DNA from 2 places in the Bradyrhizobium sp. CB82 genome. Region 2 is predicted to be linked to the other one. Evidence: predicted binding sites of a transcription regulator. Region 2 holds the regulator's gene; the other holds the start of a gene.

Region 1 (5,274 bases), on a different replicon from region 2:
GTTCACGCGAAGGTGCGGCGCACCGATCTGACCGAGGCGACGAAGCAAGGGGGCGGATTAAGTGTTCGGGGCTGCCTTTTTGATAAGGTAACTGAACGCTTAGTTCTCAATGGGAATAGCAGCGCATCCCAACGTATCGTCGACCTCGTTCCGCCAAATCTTTCTCGACCACTTACTAGTAGGATCGACGCTTCGCCAGAACCTTTCGTCCTCTGCCAACTTGATGGAAATGTTTTCGGGCACGAGGCCATGCCTGACGTTTGTAACAAGTTCGCGAAAGCGCGAGGGCGACGCAGTGATATCGAGTGTAATGAATGGACCGATCCCACCGATCCCATCATTGTGCCCGATGAAAGGCCAATACCGCATTGTGCTTCCCGCCGGTTCTGTCGGCGTCGAACTAAAGGTTAGGTTTGCGGTGATCGTTGATTTTTCAAACTTGCCGTCGCCTAACACCTCTCCCGTCTCCAATTCTAGCAGTCCGCCTGTTAGATAGACGTCGTAAGAGGTTTGGAAGAGCCTGCTTTCAGACCAATCACTTCCATATCCGGTGTGCTCCTCCATCCGGAGCGATTGAAACCATAGTGTCAACGTCTGCATTGGATTGCCCCATTTTTATCCCAGGGTCTTGTCTTCGGACCGGGAATTTCGCTCCGTAGCCATTCCGCAATATCCGTTCGCTTCTGTTTATCCACTCATGATCGAGTGCCCCTTCCTTCTTGCAATTCCTGGAAGAGAAACGAGAAATAAGAAGCCATGACTCCCGCCGAACCGCACATCAGCATCAACGGCCGGCCGCTGACCGAGGCGCAGGCGATGACGGTGCGCGTGGCAGTCAAGCCGGATGCGCGGTCTGGTCAAGCGATCTCATCAGCCCAGCCAGCGAGGTCCTTGATCGCACATTGCATGCTATCATAAGCGGCAACGTTGTTGGTAGACGTGAGAACGGTGTAGCCCTTGTTCAGTGCCACCGCCGCCGTGTGGCGTTCGACGTGGCTATCGTAGGCACCTCGCGAAAACCCCAAATTCAACTCCTCCGTAATCCGGGCGGCCCGCACTTCCACATGTGTGGTCAACTGAAGCCGCTTCACAATGTGCGGAGCGAGTTCTTTTGCCTCGTCTTCGTAAAGGTCCTTGAACTCCTGCCACGCCCAGCTCGGCACGCCGATTGTGCCGTCCTCCAAACGCGCGATCAGCGTCGCCTTCAGATTGCCGGATGCCGTTGCCAGTTCATACAAACCGCTCGTGTCGATGACGCACGAGCAGTCAGACTCCGGCTTTTTAGCCATCATCGAGCTCCAGATTCCGGAGCTCGTTAGCTGAAAGGGAGTTCACATAGTCTCGAAGCAGGACTTCTGATACTTCGGCTTCAGCCCAGACGCACGATAGAGATCAATTTCGCTAATCAGTCCCTGATCCAAAAATCGCTTAAAGTCTTTGGCAAATGCGAACCCAAATTTTGCGAGCTTTACCTTTTCCTGTGCAGGCGGTTGTTTGCCTCCGCCACCCTATTTGGAATAGTCGGGATTGTCGCTATGGACCAACGAAAGCCATTTGCTGTGGCTCCGACGTCGGAACGGCTATTCTTCAGCTATACGGAGAATTGGGGATTGCCCCGCTGGAGCGGCGAATCTCCCGAATCAGGAGGCTTTTCCGGGTACCCGAACCGGACCGCCCTGCGGGTGAACTTGAGGAGGAGTTGAACTGGGTCGAAAGCCGGTATGAACTCTTCAAGATCGAATTTTTCCGAGAGTACCGCTGGTGCGTCGTGCTCAACACCGTTGTTGCCCTTGTTTTGGCGGCGCTTCTCGTCGTTATCGCATTGAAGGCCGATGATCAAATATCGGACGGGTATGAATGGTTTGCTGTCTTCGCCATAGCGGCTTCCTACCTCCCCGCGCCTTGTATTTTTGGTTCTCTTTGGGTGGACGCGCAGAGGCGCGTAAAGCCCTTGGAAGCCAAAGCAGATAGCATCGAGAAGCGGGCGCTTGACCACGTTCCGCTCAGTACACCCGAGGCGAGTTAGTCAAGGGTAAATTTCCCCACATGCTGCTCTCTTGTCGGGTCCTCCGGTTGGCTGGGTTCAGCGGGCGCTTCCTTCCATTCTTGGCATGAAGGCCCCTTGCTTGGCCGCGCTGAGCGGTCAATCTCCGCAGCCCGCAAGGGGCGCGCCTTTAGGCGCGCTGGATTGACGGCGAAAGCGCCTGCCGAGCGATAATGTGCCATGCCAGAAAGGCCTGACAGCGAAGTTCATGATCTTCATCTTCACACGCCGTTTGGCGCGTCTTCTCGCCCGCAAGCGTGACGTCACGTGTACAGCGGCATTGGCACCGGCGACGAAATCCGAGGCGAGCCCGCTATCAGGCGCTGATCGCGCCGCAGCCTTGTATTCGGTCGATTCTTTGAGGATCGAACCATGATGCAGTCATGCGCATCGGCGGCGAGCTCCGGGGCGGTGGGTCCATCCTTGACCGCGGCTTGAAAGTCCAACGAGTAGCTCTCCCAGACGGAGCTAGGGCGCATCATTCTCGCTACAGAACCCGCGCGATAAGATGGACCATCGCGTACGGGCTTTTCTTGTTACGCTTTTTGTTTGCGGCAGGGGGCGAGGACAACAATGTGAGCGAGTTATAAATAGAAATATAAGTTTTAAGTTGCAATCACATCCCTCTTGCGCCCCAGTATCACTGGTATATGTGAGAGCGGTTGGCACTCGTGCATTGCGACTGCCAACCCAAAGAATATTCATAAAGTGAGGGAGGACTGCATGAAATTCCGCCCGCTTCACGACCGCGTCGTGGTCAAGCGCATCGAAGCTGAGGAGAAGTCCGCTGGCGGCATCATCATTCCCGACACGGCCAAGGAAAAGCCCTCTCAGGGCGAAGTCATCGCCGTAGGTCCGGGCGGCCGCGACGAGAACGGCAAGCTGATCCCGATCGACGTGCAGGTCGGCGACCGCGTGCTGTTCGGCAAGTGGTCGGGCACCGAGGTCAAGATCGACGGCCAGGACCTGTTGATCATGAAGGAAAGCGACATCATGGGGGTGCTCGAAGCTCCCGCTTCGAAGAAGAAGGCCGCCTGATCAACCGCTCGCACCGCTCACCCTGAGAGCTTGCCAATCTTTCTCGTTTTGCGTGGTCATCGAAGGATGTGGCAGTTCCTCGTCGTGGCAACGCGTGGGCTGGGCGGCTGTGGCGAGGTTGGGGGATGTCGATGAACGCTCCTCTATGCGCTAGCGAGGCGGTTGCCTTGCAGGATGTTGTTGGCGAGGGCGTACCAGAGCACGACGGCGCGGACCTTTTCGAAGCCGCGCACGGTCAATTGGCGCAGGTCCCAGTTGCGCCAGCGGGCATGTATGCACTCGCAAATCGACCGGGGCTTGTATCGGGCCTTGCCCTCTTCGCTCGCCATGCGCGCACGCCAGGCCAACACCCCCGGGCCGTCGCCGCGTCGCGGTAGATGGGGATCGGTGCCGTGCTTGGATTGAGTGGGCGGGCAAAAGATATCGATGCCCTCGGCGTGCGCCCACTCGATGTCCTCGGCACTGCCAAAGCCGCCATCGACGAGATGGTCCTTGGGCAACCCGCCAGGACGCGCGCGCTGCCGCTCCAGCATGGGCCGCATCAGGCCGCGGTCGGACCCGGTGTTGCAGACCTTGATGTCAACGACGATCGGCTGGCCGGCGGCACTCGTCACCTGCACGTTGTAGGCGGGGCGGAAGCCGCCGTCGGCCATCTTCATGACCCGTGCGTCGGCGTCTGTCGTGGAGGCCCGCGGCTCTTTCGGCTTCTTGCCGTTGCCGCGCTTTTCTTCGCGCTCCTTGCGCTGCTGCTTGATTTCGGCGAGCGCCGTCTGCGCCGCTTTGACGCGCGCTCTGCGCTCACGCGCGGCGCGCTCCTTGGCGGCCTTCATGCGCTGATTGCTAGCATCCGAACGAGCGTCAACCTCGCGTTTGAGGTCTTCCACCACCGCCTCAGCCAAGGCCAGGTGCCGATCGAGCGTCGCCTCCCGCCGGAACGAAGCGGCCCCGGCGCTGGCCCGGACCCGAACACCGTCCTGCGCCAGCGTTTCCAGATTGACGAGGCCGACCTTCGCCAGCACCGCCAAATGCTCGCAAAGCAGCCGGTCGAGCAGGTCGGCGCAACCGACCCGGAAGTCCGCCAGCGTGTGATGGTTCACCGACACCCCGCCACACAGCCAACGATAGGCGTCATGGCTCTCGCAAAGCCGCTCCAACGCGCGCGCGCTGCCGACGCCCTCGCTGGTGGCATAGAGCCACAGCGCCAGCAAAAGCCGCGGCGATGTCGCGGGGTGACCAGGCCGATCGCCCCGCGCTTTGATCCGGTTCTCCAGCTCACTCAGGTCGAGTTCCTCGACATAGGACCAGATCAGGCGCACCGGATGGTCTTCCCCGATCAGGCTCTCGATATCCACTGCTCGCAACTCGATTTGATCGCGTTGGGGCTCACGAAGTCGCGGCGCTGCGAGCGGCGCCGCACCGGCTTGCGGCTTTGCCTGCTCCGGCAGATCCCCAAACAATTCATCAGCGGCCATCATCCCTCCTGCGAATCCATCACCGCAAGAGAATCACACAGCACCAGCTTTCGGCTATACCGCTTGCGAGCAGTCAAAAAGATTCACAGCCTCTGAGGAGCGCCTGCCAGTTCTACCTCGCAGGTGAGAGACGAATTTCAATTCTGGGAGGACAAATATGTCAGCTAAAGAAGTCAAACTAGGCGTCGATGCCCGCGATCGCATGCTGCGTGGCGTGGACATCCTTGCCAATGCCGTGAAGGTCACCCTCGGCCCGAAGGGTCGCAACGTCGTCCTCGACAAGTCGTTCGGCGCGCCCCGCATCACCAAAGACGGCGTTGCCGTCGCCAAAGAGATCGAGCTCGAGGACAAGTTCGAGAACATGGGCGCGCAGATGGTGCGGGAAGTGGCGTCGAAGGCGGCGGATGCTGCCGGCGACGGCACCACTACCGCGACCGTGCTGGCCGCCGCGATCGTCCGTGAAGGCGCCAAGTCAGTTGCCGCCGGCATGAACCCGATGGACCTCAAGCGTGGTATCGACCTCGCCGTCGACGCCGTCGTCGCCGACCTCGAGAAGAACTCCAAGAAGGTCACCTCGAACGACGAGATCGCCCAGGTCGGCACCATCTCCGCCAATGGCGATGCCGAAGTCGGTAAGTTCCTCGCCGATGCCATGAAGAAGGTCGGCAACGAGGGTGTCATCACCGTCGGGGAAGCCAAGTCGCTCGAGACCGAGCTCGA
Region 2 (5,274 bases):
CTTCAATTTGCCGGCCTGGTGCAGGCCGAAGAACGGCGTGCCTTCCTCGATGGTGAGCTGGTAGAGCGACAAATGCTCGGCGGCTTCCTCGATGGCGTGGCGGAGCTCACCCTCCCACATCGCCGGCGTCTGGTCCGGGCGCGCGTAGATCAGGTCGAACGAGTAGCGGTCGAACGAGCGGCGCGCGATGGCAACCGCATCGAGCGCCTCGCGTGCACTGTGCAGGCGGCCCAGCATCTTCAGCGAGACATCGTCCAGCGCCTGCACGCCGAGCGAGACGCGGTTGACGCCGGCTGTGCGATAGCCGGCAAAGCGGGTCGCCTCGACGCTGGTGGGATTGGCTTCCAGCGTGACTTCGACGTCGCTTGCGACGCGCCAGTGCTTGCCGATCGCCTCCAGCACGGCGCCGACGGTTGCGGGCTGCATCAGGGACGGCGTGCCGCCGCCGAGGAAGATGGAGGTGACTTCGCGGCCGGGCGCGCGCTCGGCCGTGGTCTCGATCTCGCGGCCGAAGGCGCGGGCAAAGCGTGCCTCGTCGATCGCGGCGTGGCGGACATGGCTGTTGAAGTCGCAATAAGGACACTTCGACAGGCAGAACGGCCAGTGCACGTAGACGCCGAAGGCTTCCTTTTCAGCGCGGCTCAAGGCAGATCTCCGCAAGTTTCACGAAGGCGCGGGCGCGGTGCGACAGGCCAAGGCCCAACGGTGGCAGGCCGTGCTTCTCGATGCTTTCCATCTCGCCAAAGGTGCGCGTGTGGCCGTCGGGCAAGAACATCGGGTCGTAGCCGAAGCCCGCCGTGCCGCGCGGCGGCCAGACCAGCGTACCGTCGACGCGCGCCTCGACCTCCTCGAGATGGTGGTCGGGCCAGGCGACGCAAAGCGCGGAGACGAAATGCGCTTTGCGCTTGTCGGGCGCGGTGGCGCCGCGCTCCTGCAACAAGCGCTCGATCTGCGCCATCGCCGCGGCAAAGTCCTTTTTGGGGCCCGCCCAGCGCGCGCTGTAAATTCCGGGCGCGCCGTCGAGCGCATCGACCACGATGCCGGAATCATCGGCGAAGGCCGGAAGCCCCATAACCTTCGCAGCGGCGATCGCCTTGATCGCGGCATTGTTGCGAAAATCTTTGCCGGTCTCCTCCGGCTCGGGCAGGCCAAGCTCGCCGGCCGAGACCGCCTCGACGCCGTGTGGCGCGAGCAGCTCCCGCATCTCGGCAAGCTTGCCGGGATTATGGGTCGCGATGATCAGCTTGCCTGTGATTCGCCGGTGCATGGCTTATTGACTACGCCACCGCCATTTTCTGCAAGTCCACGAGACGCGCGACACCCTTGCGCGCCAGCGCCATCAACGACAGGAACTCGTCTTGCGTGAACGGCTCGCGTTCCGCGGTGCCCTGCACCTCGATGATGCGGCCATCGCCGGTCATGACGAAGTTTGCGTCGGTCTCGGCTTCGGAATCCTCGGCGTAGTCGAGATCCAGCACCGGCGTGCCCTGATAGATGCCGCAGGAGATTGCGGCGACGTTATCGCGCATCACGTTGGCCTTGATCATGTTGCGCGTCTTCATCCAGTTGATGCAGTCGGCCAGCGCGACCCAGGCACCGGTGATCGAGGCCGTGCGCGTACCGCCGTCGGCCTGGAGCACGTCGCAATCGACCGTGATCTGGCGTTCGCCGAGCGCTTCGAGATCGACGATGGCGCGAAGCGAGCGGCCGATCAGGCGCTGGATCTCGACGGTGCGGCCGCTCTGCTTGCCGGCGGAAGCCTCGCGGCGCGTCCGTTCCGAGGTCGCGCGCGGCAGCATGCCGTATTCGGCGGTGACCCAGCCGCGGCCCTGGCCCTTCAGCCAGGGCGGCAGGCGGTCTTCCAGCGTCGCGGTGACCAGCACATGGGTGTCGCCGAATTTTACCAGGCAGGAGCCTTCCGCATATTTGACCACGCCGCGCTCCAGCGTCACGGGGCGCAATTCGTCGGGCGCACGGCGGCTTGGCCGCATGGGAAATCCTCCAAAACTCGCAGGGAAAAGGCTGTTCGCGGTGCTTGTAGGAGCGGGAAGGGGGCCCGGCAAGGGCTTTTCCCCGCTCCGGCCAAAGACGCGCTTGTCAGGGGCCTTCCGGATGGACAAATTATGTGCATCTGAGAGGAGTTACCGTCTGTGGCCCATCACGATCCGATTCATCTGATCGCGCCGCGCGCGGGCCTCGCCCAGCTCAACGAGCGTTCTCGCGACATCTTTCGTCAAATCGTCGAAAGTTATCTGGCGACCGGCGAGCCGGTCGGCTCGCGCAATATTTCCCGCCTGATCGCGCTGCCGCTGTCGCCGGCCTCGGTGCGCAACGTCATGGCCGATCTGGAACAGCTCGGCCTGATCTACGCCCCGCATACCTCCGCCGGCCGGCTGCCGACGGAACTCGGCTTGCGCTTCTTTGTCGACGCCCTGATGCAGGTCGGCGAGCTCAACGAGGCCGAGCGGCAATCGATCCAGAGCCAGCTCACCACTGTCGGCCACGCGCAATCGGTCGAGGCGGTCCTCGAGGAGGCGCTGACGCGGCTGTCGGGCCTCACCCGCGCCGCGGCCGTGGTGTTGACGCCGAAGTCCAATGCGCGGCTGAAACATATCGAATTCGTCCGCCTGGAACCCGAGCGGGCGCTGGTGATCCTGGTCGGCGAGGATGGCCAGGTCGAAAACCGCGTGCTGACGCTGCCGCCCGGGGTTCCCTCCTCGGCGCTCACCGAGGCTTCCAACTTCCTCAATGCCCGTATCCGGGGCCGCACCCTGGCCGAGGCTCGGCTCGAGCTGGAAACCGCACTGGGCCAGGCACGCGCCGAGCTCGACCAGCTCACCCAGAAGGTCATTTCGGCGGGCATCGCGAGCTGGTCCGGCGGCGAGAGCGAGGACCGCCAGCTCATCGTGCGCGGCCACGCCAATCTGCTGGAAGACCTGCATGCGCTGGAGGATCTCGAGCGGGTGCGGTTGTTGTTCGACGATCTCGAGACCAAGCGCGGCGTGATCGACCTGCTCGGGCGTGCCGAGACCGCGGAGGGCGTGCGTATCTTCATCGGCTCGGAGAACAAGCTGTTCTCGCTGTCGGGTTCCTCGACGATCATCTCGCCCTATCGGGATGCCGCCGGTCACATCGTCGGCGTTTTGGGCGTGATCGGGCCGACGCGGCTGAATTATGCCCGCGTGATCCCGACCGTAGACTATGCCGCCCGCATCGTCAGCCGCCTCCTGGGTGGCTGACACCCGTTTTCGCCTGATCACGGGCGCTTGATTTTCGCGCTGCGAAGCACGATATCCCGGTCGAGAAAAAATCCCTTGAGACCAGTTCGAGAAGGCAGCCGATGACCGATCAAGACCGGCAACCCGAAGACACGACCGCGCCGACCGGCGAGCCCGTTGTGTCGAAGCCGTATGTGATGCCCGACGATCCGGAGCCCGGTTCGGTCGAGACCTTGCAGAAGGAAGCCGCCGAAGCGCGCGACCGGATGCTGCGGACGCTGGCCGAGATGGAGAATTTGCGCAAGCGCACCACCAAGGAGGTCGCCGACGCCAGGCTCTACGGGATCACCGGTTTTGCGCGCGACGTGCTCGATATCGCCGACAACCTCCAGCGTGCGCTCGATGCGGTGCCGGCCGAGGCGCGTGCCAATGCCGATCCCGGCCTGACCGCGCTGATCGAGGGCGTGGAACTCACCGAGCGCTCGCTGCTCAACGCGCTGGAGAAGCACGGCGTGAAGAAGTTCGATCCGCAGGGCCAGAAGTTCGATCCGAACTTCCAGCAGGCGATGTTCGAGGTGCCCGATCCGTCGGTGCCGTCGGGCACCGTGGTGCAGGTCGTGCAGGCCGGCTACACCATCGGCGAGCGCGTGCTGCGCCCGGCTCTCGTCGGGGTCGCCAAGGGCGGCGCCAAGGCGGCAGCCGCCGCCAACACCAACGAGCCGAACAACGCGGCGTAAGCCGCGCCTCGCCACGCGCACGACACGAGACCCCCATTCTGAGGAGCCGCGTTAGCGGCGTCTCGAAGGATGGAGGCCCCGCTGCTGCATCTCGGCCTTCATGGTTCGAGACGGCGCTTCGCGCCTTCTCACCATGAGGGTCAGGTAGCTTACGCCGTCACCGCGATATCGCCCGATTGGATCCGCTTCACGCCGGCCTTCGCCATGTCGGCCCAGGCCTTTGCCAGCGAGCCCTGGGTGTCGATGCCGCGGCAGGCGTCTTCCACCACATAGACCTCGAAGCCCGTCTTGCGCGCGTCGAGCGCAGTCCAGGCTACGCAGAAATCGGTGGCGAGCCCTGCGACGAACACGCGCTTGATCTTGCGCGACTTCAGGTAAGCGGCGAGCCCCGTGGTGGTCTTGCCGTCGGCTTCCATGAAAGCCGAGTAGCTGTCGACGTCCTTGTGAAAACCCTTGCGGATGATGAGCGCGGCCTGCGGGATCGACAGGTCCTTCGAGAGCGCGGCGCCGTCGGTGCCCTGCACGCAATGATCGGGCCACAGCACCTGCTTGCCGTACGGCAGGTCGATGGTCTCGAACGGCTTCTTGCCGGAATGGACTGACGCAAACGACACGTGCCCCGGCGTGTGCCAGTCCTGCGTCATCACGACATTGGCGAACGATTTTGCGATCTTGTTGATCACCGGCACCACCTGCTCGCCTTCCTTCACGGCGAGGCTGCCGCCGGGCAGGAAGCAGTTCTGCACGTCGATCACGAGCAGTGCGGAGGCATCGTCGGGTTTAATCGCCGACGCTGCCCAGAGCTTGCTTGAAACGAGGCTCGCGAGAGCAACAGTGGAAACGCCCGCGAGTACTTTGCGCCGATCCAGCATCGTACGTCCCTCCAGGAATGAACCAGGGAGGCAAGCGTAGTTCCATTTGTGTACAAACAAAAGCCCGAAAATACGGCCGGCTTTGGTCAGCTCTTGGGCTGGATGCCGTCGCGCACCGCGCGGAAGCGGGTGAACGCCTCCGACCACTGATCGCGCGGGGCGCTGGCGATGATGCGCAGCGACGTACCCCCACCGAAGCGGATCCACTGCACCACCGTGACCGCTGTCTTGTCCTTGCCGCTGACGCCGTCGAGGCGGGTTTCGATCGCCGGCTGGCCGTTGACGCGGATCGGCTCGGACATGGTGATTCTGGACTCGCGCATGCCCGGGATCTGCATCGCGGCCTCCTGCGCGAAGCGGGCGCGGTCTTCCGCCTGCTGCGGCGTTGCGCCGATGAGGCCGATGATCATGTACGGCTTTGGCTCGAAGCCGGTGGCCTCGTCGCCG

Evidence for each region. The regulator HrcA, encoded in region 2, represses chaperone genes, less so after heat shock. The targets are predictions, from matches to a motif close to GTTAGCACTCNCNNNNNGNGAGTGCTAAC.
Region 1: groES (co-chaperone GroES) is a predicted target of HrcA. The motif match lies at 2,706-2,734, and genes of this name have one in related genera.

What each region holds. Positions count from the first base shown of each region.
Region 1 is NZ_CP121651.1:537,072-542,345, forward strand. Features, by position in the region: gene QA640_RS46475 (hypothetical protein) at 100-600, opposite strand; gene QA640_RS46480 (hypothetical protein) at 858-1,289, opposite strand; gene QA640_RS46485 (hypothetical protein) at 1,700-2,026, shown strand; gene groES (co-chaperone GroES) at 2,768-3,082, shown strand; gene QA640_RS46495 (IS1182 family transposase) at 3,226-4,557, opposite strand; gene groL (chaperonin GroEL) at 4,712-5,274, shown strand, end outside.
Region 2 is NZ_CP121650.1:205,969-211,242, forward strand. Features, by position in the region: gene hemW (radical SAM family heme chaperone HemW) at 1-645, opposite strand, end outside; gene rdgB (RdgB/HAM1 family non-canonical purine NTP pyrophosphatase) at 632-1,267, opposite strand; gene rph (ribonuclease PH) at 1,278-1,991, opposite strand; gene hrcA (heat-inducible transcriptional repressor HrcA) at 2,151-3,239, shown strand; gene grpE (nucleotide exchange factor GrpE) at 3,341-3,955, shown strand; gene pncA (bifunctional nicotinamidase/pyrazinamidase) at 4,105-4,827, opposite strand; gene QA640_RS00960 (hypothetical protein) at 4,914-5,274, opposite strand, start outside.